Regions from separate parts of the Janthinobacterium sp. CG_23.3 genome, predicted to be linked through region 3. Evidence: predicted binding sites of a transcription regulator. Region 3 holds the regulator's gene; each other region holds the start of a gene.
What was found. Region 3 encodes FNR, which switches genes on or off when oxygen is low (the NO sensors DNR and NnrR bind a similar motif). Its sites were predicted from a motif close to TTGATNNNNATCAA; they were not measured.
Positions count from the first base shown of each region.

Region 1: a site for FNR is predicted at 3,974-3,987, ahead of ACFDR9_RS10930 (OmpW/AlkL family protein). Genes of this name have one in related genera too.
Region 2: a site for FNR is predicted at 1,484-1,497, ahead of paaA (1,2-phenylacetyl-CoA epoxidase subunit PaaA). Genes of this name have one in related genera too.
Region 4: a site for FNR is predicted at 917-930, ahead of ACFDR9_RS16880 (universal stress protein). Genes of this name have one in related genera too.

Region 1 is NZ_JBJXIB010000035.1:25,973-31,665, reverse strand. Features, by position in the region: gene lon (endopeptidase La) at 1-2,183, shown strand, start outside; gene ACFDR9_RS10940 (gamma carbonic anhydrase family protein) at 2,197-2,751, opposite strand; gene ACFDR9_RS10935 (antibiotic biosynthesis monooxygenase family protein) at 2,803-3,120, opposite strand; gene ACFDR9_RS10930 (OmpW/AlkL family protein) at 3,290-3,907, opposite strand; gene ACFDR9_RS10925 (MarR family winged helix-turn-helix transcriptional regulator) at 4,115-4,627, opposite strand; gene ACFDR9_RS10920 (lysostaphin resistance A-like protein) at 4,634-5,500, opposite strand.
Region 2 is NZ_JBJXIB010000051.1:23,318-29,010, reverse strand. Features, by position in the region: gene paaC (1,2-phenylacetyl-CoA epoxidase subunit PaaC) at 1-78, opposite strand, end outside; gene paaB (1,2-phenylacetyl-CoA epoxidase subunit PaaB) at 97-381, opposite strand; gene paaA (1,2-phenylacetyl-CoA epoxidase subunit PaaA) at 410-1,399, opposite strand; gene paaX (phenylacetic acid degradation operon negative regulatory protein PaaX) at 1,624-2,547, shown strand; gene ACFDR9_RS13755 (hypothetical protein) at 2,544-3,299, opposite strand; gene ACFDR9_RS13750 (hypothetical protein) at 3,509-3,775, opposite strand; gene ACFDR9_RS13745 (TRAP transporter substrate-binding protein) at 3,942-5,033, opposite strand; gene ACFDR9_RS13740 (M14-type cytosolic carboxypeptidase) at 5,240-5,693, shown strand, end outside.
Region 3 is NZ_JBJXIB010000018.1:25,057-30,749, forward strand. Features, by position in the region: gene ACFDR9_RS07095 (response regulator) at 1-639, opposite strand, end outside; gene ACFDR9_RS07100 (DUF2892 domain-containing protein) at 945-1,169, shown strand; gene ACFDR9_RS07105 (sigma-70 family RNA polymerase sigma factor) at 1,156-1,674, shown strand; gene fnr (fumarate/nitrate reduction transcriptional regulator Fnr) at 1,825-2,586, shown strand; gene ACFDR9_RS07115 (FixH family protein) at 2,659-3,183, opposite strand; gene ccoG (cytochrome c oxidase accessory protein CcoG) at 3,201-4,598, opposite strand; gene ccoP (cytochrome-c oxidase, cbb3-type subunit III) at 4,612-5,532, opposite strand; gene ACFDR9_RS07130 (cbb3-type cytochrome c oxidase subunit 3) at 5,525-5,693, opposite strand, start outside.
Region 4 is NZ_JBJXIB010000072.1:3,156-8,848, forward strand. Features, by position in the region: gene phbB (acetoacetyl-CoA reductase) at 98-844, opposite strand; gene ACFDR9_RS16880 (universal stress protein) at 1,021-1,890, shown strand; gene ACFDR9_RS16885 (hypothetical protein) at 2,055-2,411, opposite strand; gene ACFDR9_RS16890 (hypothetical protein) at 2,626-3,180, opposite strand; gene ACFDR9_RS16895 (EAL domain-containing protein) at 3,399-5,693, shown strand, end outside.

The DNA of each region.
Region 1 (5,693 bases), on a different contig from region 3:
ACGTCGACGCGCCGCGGCCGGACCAGTTGCACCAGATCGGCACCATGGCCGGCATCCTGCGCTACGTCAGCGCGCAAGACAACGAGCACTACATCGTCTGCCAGGGCTTGCAGCGTTTTCGCGTCATCGAATTCCTCGACGGCTACCCCTTCCACGCGGCGCGCGTGCAGATGTTGCCGGAGGCGAGCGAGCAAAGCACGGAAATCCAGGCGCGCCTGATGCAACTGCGGGAACGGTCGATGGAAATCCTCGGCCTGCTGCCGCAGGTGCCGGCCGAGCTGGCCGCCGCCGCGCAGCACATCACCTCGGCTGCCAGCTACGCCGATTTCGTCGCCGGCCTGATGGACATCAGCGTGCAGGAGAAGCAGGTGATCCTGGAAACGCTGGACTTGCCGGAGCGGCTAGACAAGGTGCTCGCCGAGCTGGTGCAGCGCATCGAGGTGCTGCGCCTGTCGCGGCACATCAACCAGCAGACCAAGGAGCGCATGGACGAGCGCCAGCGCGAATTCATGCTGCGAGAGCAACTCAACACCATCAGGAAGGAGCTGGGCGAAGGCGAAGGCGGCCCGGCCGAGTTGGCCGACCTGGTCGAGGCCATCGCCGGCGCCGGCCTGCCGCCCGAGGCAGAGGCGCACGCCCGCAAGGAGCTGAGGCGGCTGGAAAAAATGTCCGAGGGGGCGGTCGAGTATTCAATGCTGCGCACCTACCTGGAGTGGCTGGCCGAGCTGCCGTGGGCGGCGCTCAGCGAGGACAAGATCGACCTGCCGGCGGCGCGCCGGGTGCTCGACGACGACCATTTCGGACTCGACAAGGTGAAGCGCCGCATCCTCGAATACCTGGCCGTGCGCAAGCTCAATCCGCACGGCAAGAGTCCGATCCTGTGCTTCGTCGGCCCGCCCGGCGTCGGCAAGACCTCGCTGGGCCACAGCATCGCCCACGCCACCGGCCGCAAGTTCGCCCGCGTCAGCCTGGGCGGCGTGCACGACGAGGCGGAAATCCGCGGCCACCGCCGCACCTACGTCGGCGCCCTGCCCGGCAACATCATCCAGGCGCTGCGCAAGGCCGCCACCCGCAACTGCGTGCTGATGCTCGACGAACTCGACAAGCTCGGCGCCGGTTTCCACGGCGACCCGGCGGCGGCCCTGCTTGAGGTGCTCGACCCGGAGCAGAACGCGACCTTCCGCGACAACTACCTGGCGCTGCCCTTCGACCTGTCGAAGGTGATGTTCATCTGCACCGCCAACGTGCTCGACACCGTGCCGGGCCCGCTGCGCGACCGCATGGAGGTGATTTCGCTGCCCGGCTACACGGCCCAGGAAAAGGAGCAGATCGCCCGGCGCTACCTGCTGCTGCGCCAGCGCGAAGCCAACGGCTTGGCGCCCGGGCAATGCGAAATCGGCGACGCGGCGCTGCGCGCCATCATCGGCGACTACACCCGCGAGGCCGGGGTGCGCAACCTCGAACGCGAAATCGGCGCCGTGTTCCGCCACGCGGCGATGCGCGTCGCCGAGGGCAGCGCGCAGCAATTGCGCATCGAACCGGCCGACTTGCACGCGCTACTCGGGCCGGCCAAATTCGAAAGCGAACTGGCCATGCGTACCAGCCTGCCGGGCGTGGCCACCGGGTTGGCCTGGACGCCGGTGGGCGGCGACATCCTGTTCGTCGAAGCGAGCCGCACCCCGGGAGCGGGCAAGCTGATCCTGACCGGCCAGCTCGGCGAGGTGATGAAGGAAAGCGCGCAGGCGGCGCTAACGCTGCTGAAGGCGAATTCGGCGGAACTGCACATCGGCGCCGAGCGGTTCAAAAAGCACGACATCCACGTGCACGTGCCGGCCGGCGCGATCCCCAAGGACGGTCCCAGCGCGGGAGTGGCCATGTTCATCGCGCTGGCCTCGCTGATGACGGGGCGGCCGGTGCGCAGCGAACGCGCGATGACCGGCGAAATCAGCCTGCGCGGGTTGGTCCTACCGGTCGGCGGCATCAAGGAAAAGGTACTGGCGGCGCAGCGGGCCGGCATCGCCACCGTGCTGCTGCCGGCGCGCAACCAGAAAGACCTGGAAGACATCCCCGAGGACACGCGGCGGCAGCTGCAATTCATCTGGCTCGGCAACGTCGGCGACGCGGTGCGCGAAGCGCTGGCCGAGCCGGCGCAGCACATCCCCGGGCCGGCCATCGAGGTTTGACCCGACGGGCGCTTTATTCAGCGGCGGCGACGGCCGGCGCGCCGGCCTGGTAGTTGTTCTTCACGCGCACATAATGTTCGGCCGAATATTTGAGGTAAGCCACCTCCTCCGCGCTGAGCGCGCGCACTTGCACAGCCGGGCGGCCGACGTACAGGAAGCCGCTCTCCAACACCTTGCCAGGCGACACCAAACTGCCGGCGCCGACCATCACCTGCTTCTGCACCACGACGTCGTCCATGACGATACTCCCCATGCCGATCAGACATTCGTCGCCTATCGTGCAGCCGTGCAGGATCACCGAATGGCCGATGGTGACGTAGTCGCCGATCAGCAACGGCGAGCCGTTCGGCTTGGACGCGCTCTTGTGCGAGACGTGGCCCATCGCAAAGTCCTGGATGTTGCTGCACACGCCGATGCGGATGCGGTTGACGTCGCCGCGCAGCACGGTGTTGCACCAGACCGAGCTGTCGTGGCCGATCTGCACGTCGCCGATCACCTGGGCCGTGTCGTGCAGATAAACGCGCTGCGCCAATTGCGGGCGAGTGTCGAGGTAAGAGCTGATAGGCATGTAACGTTCCTGATACGGTAGAAGGAAAAATAGCGCGGCGCGCGGACCGGCTTACGTCGCCGCCGGGTGGTCCATGGTCTTGTCGCCATAGGTGCGCAGCACTTGGGAAATGATAACCTGATAGCCGCTGAGCCATTCGCTGTAGCGCTTTTTCGCCTCCTGGTGGCTGGGATGCTCGATCAATTGCTTGAGACCCAGTTCGGACTGCCAATAGTAAACGTTGGAAACGCGGCCGGTCTTCGGGTCTTCCCACGACTCTTCGCCGAGATAGCCGTCGGTAGCCTTGGCGGCCTCGGCGATCAGCGCATCGAGCCGGTGGAATTCGGCGTCGAATTGTTTGGTGTCGAAAATAAATGTGGCGGAATACATGGCGTCCCTTATCGAAGTGCCGGCGGCGGAGAAAAACCAGAGGCGTACATCCTTGGTTTGCGTGACCACGGTGGCATTCACGCAAAATGCAGATTGTAATCGGGAGAAGATGCAATGGACAAAAAAATTCCGGCCACAGCGGCCGGATGCTTGCTTCAAACGATATTCTTTAGAAACGATAACCCACGCCCACGCCGATCAACAACGGATCGATCTTGACGGCGCTGACCCTCTGGCCGCCAATCATGACGTCGCTGCGGATCTGCACTTTTTTGATATCCAGATTCAGCGACCAGTTTTTGTCGAGCTTGAAATCAACGCCGGCTTGCACGGCCAGGCCCCAGCTGCTGTGTTCCAGCTCGGCGGCGCCGTTCAGCAACTTAACCTTGGAAATATTGGTGTAGTTAATGCCCGCGCCCAGGTAGGGATTGAGTTGCGCGTCGGGCAGGAAATGGTATTGCATCGACAGCGTAGGCGGCAGGTGTTTGAAGGTGCCGATCTTGCTGCCGTCGAGCATGACGTCGTGTTTTTGCGGATAGGTCAACACCAGTTCGGCCGCGATATTCGGTGTGAAGAAGTAGGAAATATCGACTTCGGGAATGGTCTTGCTGCTCACGCTCAACAGGTCGGAGCGGCCGACGCCGGCGATCGGGTCGGACTTGTCGGCCGGGTTCAGATGCACCGCGCGTGCGCGCACCAGCCACGGGCTTTGCTGCGCCATTGCCTGGCCGGCGAACAAACCCAATGCCGCGAAAATCATCGCCGATGCAATTGCTGACTTCTTCATTCTATTTCCCTCTTTCTTGTCGTTAAGTAACGCTGCGAAGTGTATTTGTGCAGCGCGAAAAAATCATTGATCTATATCAAAATTCCAAGGATGGCCATCAGGATATAGTTCTTTTCGACAGAGATAATCAGGATAGATGATAGTTATTCACACTAACGGCTGTAGCCGCATTCCAGCATCAAAGAAGTAGTGCTTCATCGTTTTGTATTACATTTTTTTGAAGCTATCCTGAGGCTGCCGATCCGCCCGCTCGGAGGCGGCCAGGCGTGCGCGCGCCTCGGCGATGCGCGCGCCGAAGGGCTTGGCTTCGAGCGCGGCGATGGCGTTGCCGAGCGCCTCGGACAGCGGCGACGCCAGTTCGGCGTCCAGCGCCGCGGCCGCCGCGCCGTTCGCCTGCCAGCAAGCCTGCAACTTCGGCAGCAGTACCCGGCCCTGCTCGGTAAGCCGGATCAGGCGCTGGCGGCCGTCAACCGGCCCCGGCTGCACCGACACCAGCCCTTCCTTGCTCATCAGGGCGATGGTCTGCGTGGCGGCCGGCTGCGTGATGCCGGCCAGCTCGGCGATTTGGCCGATGCTGGACGGCTCCAGCCGTATCAGCGCGCGCATCACCGGCGTGTAGCGCGGCCGATACGACAGGCCCGCTTCCACGTAGGCCCGCGCAACCGCGCCGTCCAACAGCTCGATCAAATGGCGCAATTGCGTTCCAAGTCCAGGTTTCATGGAGCACTACACCGCGTACGGATAGGTGAAGCCAATAAAGTGGATGGCGTTGAAGACGAAATGCGCCACGATCGGCGCTTCGATGCGTTTCGTGGCCGCGTATGCATAGGCGTAGCCGAAGCCGGCCACGCTGGCCAGCGCCACCAGGATCGGCCCGCCGCCGGCATGGGCGGCGCCAAACAGCAGGCCCGACGCCAGCACCGCCAGCACGGCGCCGCCGCGCACCCCGGCCAGCGCGCCGGCCAGCCGCTCCTGCAGCAGGCCGCGGAAGAACGCCTCCTCGGCGACGCAGGTCAGGAACAGATTGACCGCCAGGAAGGTGGCCGTATAGGCCGGCAGTTTCAGGTCCCCGCGCAGGTAGCCCAGCGCCGTCGCGGCGCCAAGCATGAGCAGCGCCATGGTCATCGCCAGCGGCAAGGCCAGCCGCAGCGCGGCGCCCAACTCGCGCCAGCTCTGGCAGCGCCGGCAAAACAGCGCCAGCAGCACCAGGCCGACGGCGCCCTTGTCGAAGTTGGCGTACTGGGTGAACGGCGCGCTGTCCGGCGAGAAATGCGCGCCCGACACCAGCAGCGGATTGCGAAAGCCCGGTACCAGGTGCATCGCCAGCGCCAGCGCCAACACGCCGCTCAGCGTGGTAAAGACGATGCGCTGGGCGCGCCCGGCGGCCGGGCGCGTCGCCAGCCAGGCAAGCAGGGCCAACAGGCCCAGCGCGGCCAGCGCCGGCAGGGCCAGAATGCCGGCCAGCGCGCCGGCACCGGCCGCCAGCGCGAACGGCAACGGCCACAAGGGCATCGAAAAACGCTTGCCGAACTGGACCGGCGGCAGCCAGACGCAGCAAATGGCAAGGCCAAGCAAAAAATACGTTATCGCCATGTGTCACCCTAAAAGTAGGGCTGCCGCCGACACGGCGGCAACGGCAATGGAGCACGCCGACGCGGGTCCCTTGGTGTTTGGCGCGTCGGCGACAGCGTGAATGGTTATTGGCGCGCCAGGCCGTCGACCCGGCCACGCCATTTTCTGCGCCGAGAATAGCCCAGATTGCCACGCATGACAAGTTTGTCTTTTC
Region 2 (5,693 bases), on a different contig from region 3:
GCACAGCTGCGACAGCTGCTGGCTCAAGATCAGCGCGTTGTCGCCCAGGCGCAGCAGGTAATTGACTTTATCATCCACGATCACGGTCTCCGCGCGTCACAGGTTTTTGACTTCTTCCGGCATCGGGAAGAAGGTCGGGTGGCGATACACTTTGCTGTTGGACGGCTCGAACAGCGCGCCCTTGTCGCCCGGGCTGCTGGCGACGATGTCGGCGGCGCGCACCACCCAGATGCTGACGCCCTCGTTGCGGCGGGTGTAGACGTCGCGCGCGTTGTTGACCGCCATTTCGGCGTCGGACGCGTGCAGGCTGCCGACGTGCTTGTGCGCCAGGCCGTGCTGGCTGCGGATGAAGACTTCCCACAATGGCCATTCTTTGCTCATGAATATCCCCTTATCTGTATTGGTCTTGTCAGGCCGCCGCTTTGGCGCCGGCGTGTTTGTCGGCGTAGGCCAGCAGCGCGTCGCGGAACCAGGCGCCGTCCTCGTAGGCCTTGACGCGGGTTTGCAGGCGCTCCTTGTTGCACGGGCCGTTGCCCTTCAAGACGTTGTGGAACTCGGACCAGTCGATCTCGCCGAACTCGTAGTGGCCGGTCTCGGCGTTGAATCTCAAATCCGGGTCGGGCACGGTCAGGCCCAGGTAGTCGATTTGCGGCACGGTCTGGTCGACCATGCGCTGGCGCAGCTCGTCGTTGGAAAACAGCTTGATGCGCCACTGCGCCGACTGGGCGCTGTTGACGGACTCGGCGTCGGACGGGCCGAACATCATCAGCGTCGGCCACCACCAGCGGTTCAGCGCGTCCTGCGCCATGGCTTTTTGCGCCGGCGAGCCCTTGCACAGGCTCATCATGATGTCGTAGCCCTGGCGCGCGTGGAACGATTCCTCCTTGCAGACGCGGATCATGGCGCGGGCGTACGGCCCGTACGAGCAGCGGCACAGCGGGATCTGGTTGATGATGGCCGAGCCGTCGACCAGCCAGCCGACGGCGCCCATGTCGGCCCAGCTCAAGGTCGGGTAGTTGAAGATGCTGGAATACTTGGCCTTGCCCGAATGCAGCGCGGCGAGCAGTTCGTCGCGCGACACGCCCAGCGTCTCGGCGGCGCTGTACAGGTACAGGCCGTGGCCGGCCTCGTCCTGGATCTTCGCCAGCAGGATCGATTTGCGCTTCAGCGTCGGCGCGCGCGTCACCCAGTTGCCCTCGGGCAGCTGGCCGACGATTTCCGAATGGGCGTGCTGGGAAATTTGCCGGATCAGCGTCTTGCGGTAGGCGTCGGGCATCCAGTCCTTTGCCTCGATCTTGATGCCGGCGTCGATGCGGGCCTGGAAGGCCAGTTCGTCGGCGCCCATGTCGTCGGCCGAACGTACGTTCTTCAGACCGGTTTCAACCATTTGTGCGTACATGACCACTCTCCAAGTCGGTTTTTGTGCGCGGCGAGGCACACGCGATGAACGGATAATACGATACAAAATTATATTTGAATACACTTGATTTGAATCATTTACAGATTCCGTATCCCGTGCGCACGTTTGCGGCGCCGCGTGCAAAAATAATGCTGCGCCGATGCAAGGGCAAAGTAAACTCCTGCTTTCTTCGAATGTGAACGCGCGATTGCGCAAAGGGCCCGATGAGCGACAGCACCAGCACCGAATGGATCAGCGACTTTCTGGCGGCCGACCCGCCGCGCTCGAAGTCGCTGGTGATGACGATCTTCGGCGACGCCATCGTGCCGCACGGCGGCGTCGTCTGGCTGGGCAGCCTGATCGAACTGCTGGCGCCGTTCGGCGTCAACGACCGGCTGTTGCGCACCAGCGTGTTCCGCCTGGCGCAGGAGGGCTGGCTGGGGGCGCAACGCGACGGCCGCCGCAGCGCCTACGCGATCATGCCGGCGGCGCGGCGGCGTTTCGCGCGCGCCTACCGGCGCATCTACGCGCCGCTGGCGGCGCACTGGGACGGCAGTTGGACCATCATCATCGGCTCGGGCGGCAACATCGCCGCGGCCGAGCGCGGCGCGCTGCGCAAGGAATTGCTGTGGGAAGGGTATAGCGTGATCGCGCCGGGCATCTTCGGCCACCCCGGCGCCGACGCCGAGGTGCTCGAAGAGATCCTCAGCCGCAACGGCGTGCAGGGCAAGCTGTACGTCTGCCGCGCCACCGAGCTGCCGGGCGTGCCGCTGCGGCCGCTGCGCGACATGGTCGCCGAAGGCTGGGACCTGTCCGCCGTGACGCGCGGTTACGAACAGTTCAGCGCGCAGTTCCAGCCGCTGCTGGCGCTGCTGCGGGCGGCCCCGGTGGCGCCCGAGCAAGCCTTCGTCATCCGTCTGCTGCTGATCCACGCCTACCGCCGGGTCCAGCTGCACGACCCGCAACTGCCGCTGGAGCTGCTGCCGGCGCAGTGGCCGGGCAGCGCCGCCTACGAGCTGGCGCGCGCGCTGTACCGGCTGGTCTACACCGGCGCCGAGGGGCACCTGATGGCGACGCTGCGGCGCGAGGACGAGCGCGCCGCGCCGGCCGAGGAGGCGTTTTACCAGCGTTTCGGCGGCCTGCGCTAGCGGGTCTTGGCGGCGTCGGCGGCGCTCGCGGGGTTTTTGATGCGGCCGATCGCCGCCCACAACTGCTCGGCCGCGGCGGGGTTGGCCTGGACGAAGCGCTTCGACAGGCCGAGGTAGAACATTTCCTCGGCGAACGGTAGCGCCAGCGGCTCCACCTTGCCGGCGAATTCCAGCTTCTCCAGCAAGGCCTGGCCGTCGTTCTCCCAGCCGAGCGCGACGTCGCCGCGGCCGGCCGCCAGCTTGGTGAAATTGACCTCCAGGTTCTTGCCGGTGGCGTCGCTCGGCTGCCGGATCGCGGCCAGGCGGTCGCCGATCATCACGCTGCCGTAGCTGACCAGCACCGGGGTGCTCAGCTTGCTGAAATGCCGGCCGTCCCAGCCGACGCCGCCGCCGCTGCGCTGGTACGCCAGCACGCGCACGAACAGCACCGCGCGGCCCGGGTCCGGGCGGCCCTTCTTCATTGGATAGTCGAGCAGCTCGCGCCAGGTCGGCGTGTACGATGCGCTGGGATAGCCGTCGGCCAGGCCGGCGCGGATCTCCTCGCGGCAGCGCGTCACCGGCGCGTGGTACAGCTCCAGCCCGACGCCGGCCTCGGCCGCCGCGGCCTTGACCAGCGCACCGACCGAGCCGCCGCCGTCGGGCGTCAGGAACGGCGGGTGCGGCCGGGCGTCGACGCACAGGCGCAGCTTGAGGGCCTGCGCGTGCGCGGGCAACAACAGTGCGGCGCACAGGCAGCAACGCGACCAAACCATGCCCACTCCCGGGTGTATTGACAACCTAGCAGTGTAATCGGTTTCGTCGGGCGCGCCCAGAAAAAAATACGCCGCAGCAATAGCGGTGGCTTCGGCGCCGGAGTCGTCGACACCAAAGGCGTAAGCCCGGGGTCCGCCCCCTCGCGCCAAGGCCAGAAGACTTGACCCCGGCTCCCCGTCTTGGCTTGGTTTCCAGCGCCGCCGGCCCGCTACAGTTCCACGCCGGCGTCCTTCACCACCAGCTTGGCGCCGGCCAGCAAGTCCTGGCCCAGCTTGTCGAGCGCGTCGACCTGCGCCTGCATGGCGTCGAGGATGGCGCCGTTGAAGACGAACTCGGCCGGCGTGGTGTAGCCGGGAAAACGTATGATGCGCAGCAATTCCTTTAGCGTCGCGCCCTGCCCCAGGCGCGCCAGCGCGTCGCTGAGCGCGTCGATTTTCTGTTCCAGCTGCTTGACGTGCTCGTGCCCCTTGTCCATGCTCGGCTCCGCTTCGATGGGCCGCGCGCCGGCCCGGGCAAACCGGCGCACGGCGCGCGCGGTCACCATCGAACATAGCAAACTGAAGGGGCGCGCGCTTGCGCTGGCGCATGCCGCCGGCGCGAACGACCAGGCCCGGCCTGGTCCTTGTAGCCGGCAGGCGGGCCTACTTGCGGCCAATGCCGATCAGATAGTTCTGCATCGTCGCCTCGGCCACCGAGGCCCACTGGTTCTGGTCCTGGCGGAAGCGTTTCCACGGCTCGTAGACCTTCTTGAACTTGGCGTTGCGGCCGGCCTCCTCCTCCATCACCGCGTTCGACTCCTTGTAGGCGGCGTCCATGATGTCCTTCGAGAAATTGTGCAGCTTGGCGCCGTTCTTCATCAGCCGCGCCAGCGCAGCCGGATTCTTGGCGTCGTAGTCGGCCTGCATGACGACGTGGCACTCGTAGCTGGCCACCTCGATCGCCGCCTGGTATTCCTTCGGCAGCTTTTCCCATTCCTTGATGTTGATGTAGAACGACAGCTGCGGCCCGGCCTCCCACCAGCCCGGCGAATAGTAATGCGGCGCCACCTTGACCAGGCCCAGCTTCTCGTCGTCGTACGGGCCGACCCACTCGGCCGCGTCGATCGTGCCTTTTTCCAGCGCCGTGTAGATGTCGCCGGCCGGAATCTGCTGCGGCACCGCGCCCATGCGCTCCATCACGCGGCCGGCGAAACCGGCGATGCGGATCTTCAAGCCCTTGATGTCGGCGACCGACTTGATTTCCTTGCGATACCAGCCGCCCATTTGCGTGCCGGTGTTGCCGCCGAAGAAATTGATGATGCCGTAGCCCTTGAAGAACTCGCGCATCAGCTCGCGTCCGCCGCCCTGGTCCATCCACGCCGTCTGCTGGCGCGAGGTCAGGCCGAACGGCACCGCGCAATCGAAGGCGAAGGTCGGGTCCTTGCCGAAGTAATAGTAGGACGGCGTGTGGCCCATTTCCACGGTGCCGGCCTGGACCGCGTCCATCACCTGCAGGCCGGGGACGATTTCGCCGGCGGCGAACTGGCGGATCTGGAATTTGCCGCCGGTCAGCGCGGCGACGCGCTTCACGAACTGGTCGGCCGAACCGAAAATGGTGTCCAGCGTTTTCGGGAAGCTCGACGCCAGGCGCCAGCTGACGGCGGGATGCCCGCTCTGCGCCAGCGCCGGCGCGGCGATGGCCGCGCCGGCGGAGGCGCCGACCGCTGCTTTTTTCAAGAAAGAACGACGTTCCATATCAAAGTCTCCGGAGGTTTTTTATTGTCGGAAATGCATAAATAACAAGCCTGTCATTCACCGCTCTAGTGTAGGGGCCGCGCCGCGCGCTGGCAATAGCGCAAATCCTGATGCGCAATTTCTACAACACTGGCAAAACAAGTATCATGAAGTCATTGCACATTGATGCGATACCTAGCGTACTAAAATTTAACAGGAACTTCCCCATGTCCATCAAAATCAGCCACCAATTCGACGCCGGCGCGATCGACGTCGTGCGCGCCGACGCGCCGCACGCCATCGAACTGAACATCCGCAAGGATACGCACGCCGACATCATCCAATGGTTCTACTTCCGCCTGCAGGGCGCGCAGGCCGAGCCGTGCACGATGCGTTTCCTGAACGCCGGCAAGGCCGCCTACCCGGACGGCTGGGTCGACTACCAGGCCGTCGCCAGCTACGACCGCGAAACCTGGTTCCGCGTGCCGACCAGCTACGACGGCAGCGTCATGACCATCGAGCACACGCCGGAAGAGGACAGCGTCTACTACGCCTACTTCGAACCGTACCCGTGGGACCGCCACCTGGCCCTGCTCGACAACGCGCAGGCGTCGCCGCTGGTGAAAATGCTCGACCTGGGCAGCAGCGTCGAGGGGCGCGACATGAACCTGCTGGTGGTCG
Region 3 (5,693 bases):
GTGTAGCACGTACAGCGGCACCGCGCCGCGCGTGATGGCGAAGTAATAGCCGCTCTTGCCGACCTTGGCGCTGCGCAGCCGGCCCAGCACGTTGTCCTTGTACAGGCGCAGCACGCCGATCAGCATGCCGACCACTTCGCCGCGCGCGTCCAGCACCGGGGCGACGAATTGCACGATGGGTTGCTTGCTGGTCTTGCCGAGCACCGGTTCGGCGATCATCGGCCGGCGCGTGCGCAGCACGGTTTTGAAAAAGGCCCGGTCGGAGGCGTCCGTGCCGGCCCGTCCCGGCACCGCCGGCACGTCGGCGATCAGGCGGCCGCGGGCGTCGAGCACCAGCACGTCGTCGAACAGCGTCAGCACCGCCCGCGTCGCGTAGTGGGCCCTGAGCTTCTCCGGCGAATCCATCAGCTCGGGCGGCTGCTGCCTGGCGCTGGCGCCGACGACGTCGAGGAGGATCTGCAACTTGTCGTCGAGTTCGGTCGCGGTACTGCGCACCAGCGCGTTCTGCTGCGCCAGCAAGACCCCGGTGAAGTCCTCGCGCATGCGCTGCATCTGGGCCACGGTGACCAGCGCGATCATGAGAATCGACGTCAGGCTCGTTGCCAGGGCGACTTTCGCTTTGATCCCGAGTGGCTTCATTGCTTTCCTTTATGGACGCCCGCGCGGGCATTCAGGCCGCCCGGGAATTGTGCTATCAATAAGGATACTTAGCAAGCACTACCCTGCCGCGCGGCGGCCGCCAGGATCACCGGCGCCACCGCCGCCGGCCGACCGCCTCGCCGAAGGCGCTGCCGCGGATCGGCCCGCGGCTCGCGATGCCGGGCGCCGCGCCAGCGGGTAGAATGGCGCGGCGCCAGTATATTTTTCTTTCGGCGAATCGAAACCGCCGCGGCCCGCCTCTTAGTAGCCGAGGGATGTCCTCGCCACCGTCGAAAGGGAAAAATATGTTCTATATGAAAAATGTACCGGGTTGGGAGCGGCTCTTGCGCGCCGTCGCCGGCCTGCTGGCGATCGCCTTCGGCGTGCTCGCGCTTGGCGGCGCGGCCGGCGTCGGCCTCGCGCTCGGCGGCGCCGGCCTCGTCGCCTCCGGGCTGTTCGGTTTCTGTCCGATGTGCGCGCTGCTCGGGCGCCGCCTGGACCGCGCCGGCCGCGCCGATGACGCTCGCTGAGCAACACCGACCGGTGCTGGACGCCGCCCACGGCGGCGATCCCGCCGCGCTGGCGCAGTTGCTGCGGCTGTGCCAGCCCGACATCCGCCGCTACGCCCGGCGCTCCTGCCTGCTCAGCGACGTCGACGACGCCGTCCAGGAGGCCTTGTTGGTGCTGTCGCGCCGGCTCGGCTCGGTGCGCCTGCTGGCGGCGTTCTCCGGCTGGTTGTTCAAGGTGGTGCGGCACGAGTGCCGCAAGCTGGCCCGTCTGGCGCTGCGCCACGCTCCCTACGACGACGAGCGCGCCGAACGCTGGCTGGCCGCGCAGGACACGGCCGGCCTGCGGCTGGACCTGGTGAACGCGCTCGAATCGCTGCCGGCCGATTATCTGCACATGATCCTGTTGCGCGATTTCGCCGAGCTGAGCATCGCCGAAATCGCCGCCCTGCTCGGCCTGACGGCGGCCGCCGCCAAGAGCCGGCTGCACTGCGCCCGGCTGCTGGCGCGCGAGTATCTGGTGGGCTGAGGCGGGCGCCTGGCGTCGGGAGCGGCCGCCCCGGCGTAGTTGCCATATAATTAAATCGACCAACCCCGGGTCGTTTAGTGGGCTATTGCCACTTGGTAACGTCGGGATGCGATAAACTCCATGACAGCCTCCGAATAGGTATATCCCGCTATGCTCACAGAACTGCCCGCCCTGACCCTGCCCCGCGTTCCCGTGGAGGTGTTGCGCGCGCGCTGCTCCACCTGCAGCATGCACCAGTTGTGCCTGCCGATGGGCCTGGACATGGGCGATATGGACCGGCTCGACCAGATCATCGGCCGGCGCCGCAAGGTGCCGCGCGGCGCCACGCTGTTCCGCATCGGCGACCCGTTCGTCAACCTGTACGCGATCCGCCTCGGCCATTTCAAGACCTACCAGATCAACGCCGGCGGCGAGGAGCAGATCACCGGCTTCCAGATGGCCGGCGAGCTGCTCGGCATGGACGCGATCAGCGCCGACCGCCACCATTGCAACGCGGTGGCGCTGGAAGACAGCGAGGTGTGCGAAATCCCGTTTTCCAGCCTTGAACAGCTGCTCGGCGAGATGCCGACGCTGCTGCGCCATTTCCACCGCATGATGAGCCAGGAGATCACGCGCGAGCAAAGCGTCATGCTGTTGCTGGGTAATATGCAGGCGACCCAGCGCTTCGCCGCCTTCATCGTCAACCTGGGCTCGCGCTACGAGGCGCGCGGCTATTCGAGCGTCACGTTCCAGCTGCGCATGTCGCGCGAGGAAATCGGCAACTACCTGGGGCTGACCATCGAGAGCATCAGCCGGCTGTTGTCGAAGTTTAAGAAGGAAGGCTGGCTGCGCGTCAGCAACCGCGAAATTGAAATCCTTAATCCGGCCATGCTGAAGGCGATTACCGCCGGTACGCCGGAGGCTTGCGCCTAAGCCGCCGGCGACGCCGGTCGGCTGGCCCACGCCGTGTAACGGAGCTGGGCTAACCGACCTGCGGCAATCCCATCAATCGCTGCGCAGCGCCACGGCGCGCTGCGTCGGCCAGGTCCAACTGCCATCCAGGCGCCAGTCGCGCCGGGCGTTTTCCGCCAGCACTTGCCAGCGGCTGCGCTCGAACAGCGCCAGCGGCGCGCTGAAGTTGCCTTGCGCGTCGGGCTGGACCGCCAGTTTGATGTCCTTCTCCGGTTGCGTCGCATGGGCCAGGTGCAGCAGCAGCGGCGCGCTGTAGGGCAGGCCGTGGCTGTCGATCTTGCCCACCAGCACGGCGTTGGCGGCGTCGTAGCGCAGCGCCGCCGTCAGCCCCAGCGCGCTGGCCGCGCGGTCGCGCCGCAAGTCCTGGTTGATCGCCTTGCCCTTCTTGTAGTAGTCGCCCACCACCAGCGCGTCCTGGCGCGAAAACGCCAGGTAGCCGGTGTAGCTGCCGGCCACTATGACGATGAAGGGGCCGAGCATCAGCAACCACGGCCAGCGGTGCGTGTACCAGGGGCGTTCGGCCGGCGCCAGGGGGCGCAATGGCAATACGTTCGACATGGTTTCTCCTTTATTGCTTAGCGCGGCACAAAGAACACCGCTTTTTCCATCACGTGCAGGCTTGGGTCGTCGAGCGCCGTCAACTCGATGGCGATCTGGTTGGAACCCTTGGCCCCGGCGCCGTGGGCGGCGCGCAGGCGCACCGGCAGCGCCAGCGTTTCGGTGGCGCCGACGCTGACCTCGTCGGGCGTGACCAGCGCCAGGCTCGGCAGGCCCGACACCTTCACCTTGTAGCGGTGCGGCGTCTCCGCGGTGTTCATGATCTGCAGGCGGTAGACGTTTTCGACCATGCCGTCCTCGACTTCGCGCCCCATCGCGCCGCGGTCGCGGATCACGTCCAGCTTGAGCGGCGTGCGCAGCGCCAGCGAGCCGACCACGGCGGCGGTGATGACGGCCAGGATCGCCGTGTAGATCAGCACGCGCGGGCGCAGCGCGCGCTGGCGGATCTGCTCGACGCTGAAATTGTTGGCCAGCGCGTGGTCGGTGCTGTAGCGGATCAGGCCGCGCGGGCGGTCGATCTTGTCCATCACCGTGTTGCAGGCGTCGACGCAGGCGGCGCAGCCGATGCATTCGTACTGCAGGCCCTGGCGGATGTCGATGCCGGTCGGGCACACCTGCACGCACAGGGTGCAGTCGATACAGTCGCCCGTCTTGGCGGCGACGGCCGGCGTGGCCTTCTTGTTGAGCGCGCCGCGCGGCTCGCCGCGCTTGACGTCGTAGGTGATGATCAGCGTGTCCTGGTCGAACATCGCGCTCTGGAAGCGGGCGTACGGGCACATGTATTTGCAGACCTGCTCGCGCAGCCAGCCGGCGTTGCCGTAGGTGGCCAGCGCGTAGAACAGCACCCAGAACCATTCCCACGGCCCGAAGCTGAGCGTGGCCACCTCGTGCGCCAGCGTGTGGATGGGCGTGAAATAGCCGACGAAGGTGAAGCCGGTCCACAGCGCCACCGCGCCCCAGGCCAGGTGCTTGGCGGTTTTCTTGGCCGCCTTGCGCAGCGACGGCCCCTGCTTGTCGAGCAGCATGCGGGCGCTGCGCGTGCCCTCGATGCGGCGCTCGATCCACAGGAAGATTTCGGTGTACACCGTTTGCGGGCAGGCGAAGCCGCACCAGACCCGCCCGGCGATCGCCGTCACCAGGAACAGCAGGTAGGCGCAGATGATCAGCAGCGCCGCCAGGTAGATGAAGTCCTGCGGCCACAGCACCACGCCGAGGATATAGAACTTGCGCGTGCCGAGGTCGAACAGCAGGGCCTGGCGGCCGTTCCAGCTGAGCCACGGCAAGCCGTAGAACATCAGCTGGGTCAGCCAGACGCAGACCCAGCGCAGGCTGGCATAGCGGCCCTTCGCCTCGCGCGGATAAATCTCCTCGCGGGCCGCGTACATCTTGATCACTTGGGGGGCGGGATCGCTCATGGCTGCTCGCCTATCAAGGTTGCGGGTTCGACAGGCTCCACACGTACGATGCCAGCACATGTACCTTGGCCTCGCCGAGGAAGTCGTCGAACGCCGGCATGGCGTTGCTGCGGCCCTTGCGGATGGTTTCCATGACGGTGTCGGCGCTGCCGCCGTACAGCCAGATCTTGTCGCTCAGGTTGGGCGCGCCCAGCGCCTGGTTGCCGGTGCCGCCGGCGTTGTGGCAGGCCATGCAGGCGCCGAACTTGTTTTTGCCGAACACCACCTTGATCGGGTCGGCGGTCGAGCCGGACAGGCTCAGCACGTAGTGGGCGACGTTTTCCACGTCCTTGTCGCTGCCCAGCGCCGCGCCCATCGGCGGCATCTGGCCGTTGCGCCCGTGCAGGATGGTGGTCTTGATGATCTCCGGCGTGCCGCCGTACAACCAATCCTTGTCGGTCAGGTTCGGAAAGCCCTTGTTGCCGCGCGCGTCCGAGCCGTGGCATTGCGCGCAGTAGGTCAGGAACAGCCGCTCGCCGACGGCGTGCGCGGTCGGGTTGGCCGCCACCGTCTTCAGGTCCTGTCCGAGGAATTGCTTGAACAGGGGGCCGTAGTCGGCGTCGGCCTTGTCCAGCTCGCCCTGGTACTGGCCGCTGGACTTCCAGCCCAGCTTGCCGGCGTAGGTGCCCAGGCCCGGGTAGAGGAACAGGTAGGCCAGCGCGAACACGATGGTGATGTAGAACAACCACATCCACCAGCGCGGCATCGGCGTGTTCAGCTCGGTCAAGTCCTCGTCCCAGATGTGGCCGGTGGTACCGACCGGGCCGTCGTGGTCCTTCAGCGCGCCGACCTTGTGGGTCGACTGCGAGTACAGCAGCACGCCGCAGCCGAAGATGCCCAGCAGCGACAGCACGACGATGTAGATGTTCCAGAAACCGCTGGTGAAGTCAGACATGGCCGCCCTCCCCCACGACGATGTCGGCGGCGTCGTCGGCGAACGGCAGTTGCGCGGCGCTGTCGAAGTCGCTGCTGCGCCGGGTCACGAAGGTCCACCACAGGATGCCCAGGAAGGTGGTGAAGGAAACCACCGTCATGACGCTGCTGGCGCTGTCAAAG
Region 4 (5,693 bases), on a different contig from region 3:
ACCGCCACGGCACGCGCCGCTTGCTACCACTCGCCGGACCTGCGTCTATGCGCCGCCTCGGCGGTGTTGTCTCCTCCACTGCCCCTTGCCGGCCCGCTCAGCTCATGTGCTGGCCGCCGTTGATCGCGATATTGGCGCCCGTCACGAAACCGGCCTCCTCCGACGTCAGGTAGGCCACCAGCGCGGCCACCTCGTCGGGTTCGCCCAGGCGCCCGACCGGAATTTGCGGCAGGATCTTGGTCGCCATGATTTCGCCCGGCACCTTCGTCACCATGCGCGTGCGCAAATAGCCGGGCGAGACGGTGTTGACGGTAATGCCGTGGCGCGCCACTTCCAGCGCCAGCGCCTTGGTGAAACCGTGCATGCCGGCCTTGGCGGCGGCGTAGTTGCTCTGGCCGAAGGCGCCCTTCTGGCCGTTGACGGACGAAATATTGATGATGCGGCCCCATTTTTGCGCCAGCATCGGCTCCAGCGCCTGCTTGCTCATGTTGAACACGCTGTCGAGGTTGGTGCGCAGCACCGTGCTCCAATCCTCCGGTTTCATATTGCGCATGCTCTGGTCGCGCGTGATGCCGGCGTTGTTCACCAATATGTCGATGCGCCCCATCTCCGCCAGCAGCTTTTGCATCATCCATTCGCAGTCGGCGTAGTCGGCCACGTCGACCTTGTAGCCGGTGAAGCGGAAGCCCTCGTCCTTTTCCGCCTCGATCCAGTGCTGGGCCTGGTCGTTGCCGGGTGAATACGTCGCCGCCACCGTGTAACCGGCCTTGTGCAGGCGGCGGCAAATCGCCGTGCCCAGGCCGCCCATACCGCCCGTTACCAGGGCCACTTTTTTATCGTCCATGTCTACTCCTCGTCGCTGATTATTGTTTTTACAATTAAAAACCTAGTCTATGAGGTGCGCCTGCACTCGATATTGCGTTGGATCAAACGCCCAGCTTGCTCCCGGCTGAGCGGCGACAGGGCGCGCGCGCGCGTTTTCCGGTACCATGGAAGGATCCGCACTGTAAGGACCACGCCATGTCCTATAAAACCGTACTCGTGCATATCGACGACGGCGCCTCCGCCGGCGCGCGCATCGACCTTGCCGCCGCCATCGCGCGCAGCCAGGGCGGCCACCTGGTCGGCGTGGCACTCACCGGCGTCTCGCGCTTCCTTTACCAGAACGTCACCAACATCGACGACGACCCGAACCTGGCGCTGCACCTGAGCTTTTTGCGCGAGCGCGCCGGCCACGCCCTGACCGGCTTCGAGCAGCGCATGGCGGCGCTGGGCCTGGACGGGTTCGAACAGAGCGTCGTCGACGACGAGGCCGGCGGCGGCGTCAGCCTGCTGGCGCGCTACGCCGACCTGGTCGTCATTGGCCAGTTGAACCCGGCGCAACCGTCGAGCGCCGTCATGAGCGACTTTCCCGCCTATGTCGTGATCCATTCCGGCCGGCCCGTGCTGATCGTGCCGTACGCCGGCGCGGCGGCGGCGGCGCCGCGCCGCGCGCTCATTTCCTGGAACGCCAGCAAGGAGGCCAGCCGCGCCGTCAGCGCCGCGCTGCCGCTGCTGAAACAGGCGGCCGAAGTACACATTGTCGTGCTCGACGCCGAGCAAAACGCCGCCGAGCACGGCGCCGACCCGGGCGCCGAGATCGCGCTCTACCTGCGCCGCCACGGCGTGATCGGTAACATCGCGCTGCGCCAGTCGCCGCGCCAAGGCGGCCGCGGCCGCCGCCGCCCCGGCGCCGTCGGCGACACCCTGCTCTCGCACGCGGCCGACGTGGCGGCCGACCTGCTGGTGATGGGCGCCTACGGCCACTCGCGCTTTCGCGAAACCATTCTCGGCGGCGTCACCCGCACGGTGCTCGAAAGCATGACGATTCCGGTGCTGATGGCGCATTAGGCGGACAGTCGGGCATTCAGGTAGGCGGCTTCGGCGTGGCAACGATACACACCAAGGGCGTAGCCCCGGGGTTAACCTGAAGGTTTGGCCCCGGCTGGTTGCCTCGGGTGGATGTTCAGCGTTGCCGGCCCGCGCAAATAACGGCAAGGGGGGCGGCGCGGCCGCTAGCCGTCCGAATGCCACGGCTGGCTACGGATCTTGGCGACCTGGCGTTGCGCCAGCCACGTCCACAACTGCAGCGCGTCCGGCTGGCTCAGCGCCGCCATCCGCCTCGGGCTGGCCAGGGCGATCTCGCAATCGCGGTCCGACCATTCCTCGAATTTGACGTCGCCGCCGCCGCTCACTTCGACCTCGTACATCAAGCCGTCGTCGTAGCCGAAACGCAGCACGGCCGCGCCGGCGCCTTCCGCGCCGGACGGCGCGCGGTACACCTCGCCCAGCGCCTCGGCCAGTTGCGCCGCCGACGGCGCCGCCACGTCGCGCCCGTCCACCCTGGTGAGAACCACCCATGCTTGTGTCATTGACGCGTCCTCCTATCAATACTCGTTAGCGCTCCTCTGGCGGCGGCGTTGCGGCGGCGGCCATGGTCCACTTCGGCATGGGCCGGTGGCAAGGTACTAATTTCATACTAACAGGAATAATACCGACATTGTGCCTTTAAAGTAGGCAAATTATTCGGCCCGCCCGCGCCCGCCCGCGAGGCGGCGGCGCGCCGCCGGGCGGCGCCAACGCCCGTCAGCGCGCCGGAACGGGTAGGCTGAGCGGGTCGAAGTCGACCCAGTCGCCGTCGACGATATCGCCCTGCGCCCGCTCAAAGTGCTCGGCGCCCAGTCCGCCCAGCAGCGCCAGCGCGCGCTCCTGCTCGGCCGCGTCGGCGCAGGCGACGGCGATCAACATGCCGGGCCGGCGCGGTTCGAGGCGGTTTTCACCGCCCCGTTCCGCCTCGCCGGCCTCCTTCATGTTGTGCAGGCTATACAGCGAGCCGACGTGGGCGCCAACCAGCGCCCCCACCACCGGCCCGGCCGGCCCGGTCACCAGCGCGGTCGCCGCGCCGATTGCCGCGCCGATCGCGCCGCCGGCGACGACGCCCTTGCCCACGCCCTGCGGCGTGTCCTTGGCGCCCGGCGAAATGTCGCGGTCGCCGCCGTACTCGTAGACGTCGTGCTGGCCCGGCTGGTTGACGTAAAAGGCGCTGATGCGCGCCTCGGCGAATCCGTCCCGCACTAGCGCGGCGCGGGCCTCGTCGATTTGCTGCTGCAACTGGAAATGGCCTGCGATGATGTCGCTCATGATGTTTCCTCCAAAGTAGTTGGCGTGTGCCAGCGAGGGTGCGCCAAAGCCGGCGGCGCCTCTGTACGCGGCCGCACGTTGGGCGCGAATGCAAAAAATGTTCCGGCGGCACGGCAAAGCCAATCTTTCGCCGTATAATAAAATGCCACCGCAGCCGTGGTCGCAGCGGGCGGGGCCACCCCTCCCGGACGCCAGCTCTGTAAGGATGGGACAGTTTGATGGACGCAAACCAGAAGCAAGCCAGTGAAGCGCCCGCCGGCACGACGCCGGACGCGCGCGCCGCCGCCCACAGCGGCTTGCAGGCCAGCTTCGACCAGGCCCCTGTCGGCATCGTCCACCTCGACCTGGCCGGTTTTTTCCTGCACGCCAACGAGCGCATGTGCAAACTGCTCGACTTCGCCGAATCCGAGTTGGTCGGCAAACATTTTACGCGGCGCATGGTGTCCGACGACGGCGCGGCCCTGCAGGCCGACATGGCGCGCCTGCTCGCCAGCCCCGGCGCCAGCAGCAAGCACGAGGTACGCCTGATCCGCCGCGGCGGCACGCTGAACTGGGCGCAGATCGCCAGCTACTGCATCGTCGACGCCGCCGGCCAGCCCGAGCATCTGCTGTGGTGGGTCAGCGACCTCGAGCCGCGGCGCCAGCTCAAGGACATGCTGCAACTGTCGAACCGGGCGCTGGCGGCGTCGCTGAACGGCGTGCTGATCTGCGACGCCAGCCAGGCCTCGCTGCCGATCATGTACGCCAACCCGGCCTTTTGCCGCATGAGCGGCTACGAGCTGATCGACGTGATGGGGCGCAACTGCCGCTTCCTGCAAAACGACGACCGCGAACAGGCCGGCGTCGCCGCCGTGCGCCAGGCCATCGGCAACCGCGAGCAAGTCCAGGTGGTGCTGCGCAACTACCGCAAGGACGGCACGCTGTTCTGGAACGAGTTGCAAATCTCGCCGGTGCCCGACGAGCGCGGCGAGGTCACCCACTACATCGGCATCCTCAACGACATCACCGCCTTCAAGCAAAACGAGGAGCGCCTGGCCTTCCTGGCGGTGCACGACGAACTGACCGGCCTGCCCAACCGCAGCCTGTTCAACGACCGCCTGCGGCAGGCCATCCTGCAGTCCAGCCGCCACGCCAACGCCGTCGCGCTGCTGTGCCTGGGCATCGACAACGTCAACCTGGTCAACGCCAGCCTGGGCCACGCCGCCGGCGACCAACTGCTGCGCGACAGCGCCGCGCGCCTGCTGGCCTGCCTGCGCAGCCACCACACCGTCTCCCGCCACGGCGGCAACGAGTTCGTCATCATCCTCGACGAGGTCGACAGCGCCGCCGACATCACCGCCGCCTGCGACGACATCTTCGCCTGCCTGGGCGCCGCCTTCGCGCTCGAGGACCACAACGTGCACGCCGTCTGCAGCATCGGCGTCACGCTCTACCCGCAGGACGGCAGCGACCCCGCCACGCTGCTGCGCTACGCCGACATGGCGCGGGCGCGGGCGCGCGCGCGCGAGCAGGGCGGCGGCAAGTACCAGTACTTCGACACCGGCATGAACCTGCGCACGCTCGAACGCATCGGCATCGAGGCGGCGCTGCGCCAGGCCATCGCCGGCGACGAGCTGCAACTGATGTACCAGCCGCTGGTGGACCTGCAAACCGGGCGCATCGCCAGCCTGGAGGCGCTGGTGCGCTGGCAGCGCCCCGGCGCCGGCCTGCTGGCGGCCGGCGAATTCGTGCCGCTGGCCGAACAGAGCGGCCTGATCGGCAACGTCGGCGACTGGGTGCTGCGGCGCGCCTGCCAGGACATGCGCGCCTGGCGCGACGCCGGCCAGCCCGACCTGAAAATCGCCATCAACATCTCGCCGCGCCAGTTCCGCGACCCGCAACTGGCCGGCGCGGTGGCCGCCGCCCTCAACGAGTTCGGCCTCGGCCCGGACGCGCTCAGCCTGGAGATCACCGAGGCCGCGCTGACCGAGGACGCCAAGGCCAGCGCCTACAGCCTGGCCCAGTTCAAGGCGCTCGGCGTGTGCCTGACGCTGGACGACTTCGGCACCGGCCACTCCTCGCTGAGCAACCTGAAGCAGTTCGCCTTCGACCTCGTCAAGATCGACCACGCCTTCATCAGCGACATCGTCACCAACATCGACGACGCCGCGCTGTCGAAGACCATCATCTCGATGGCCCACAACCTGGGCATCAAGGTGGTCGCCGAGGGCGTCGAGACCGAGGCCCAGTGCGACTTTTTGCGGCGCAATATGTGCGACCTGATCCAGGGCTACTTCTTCGCCGCGCCGATGGCGCCGCACGACATCAGCGCGCTGCTGCGCGAGGGTCGCTGCCTGCCGCCGCACCTGCTGCGCATGCAAAAGCAAAAGCGCACGCTGCTGCTGGTCGACGACGAGCAAAACATCGTCGCCTCGCTCAAGCGCCTGCTGCGCCGCGACGACTACCAGATCTTCACCGCCAACAGCGGCCAGGAGGGCCTGGACCTGCTGGCGCACCAGCAGATCGACGTGATC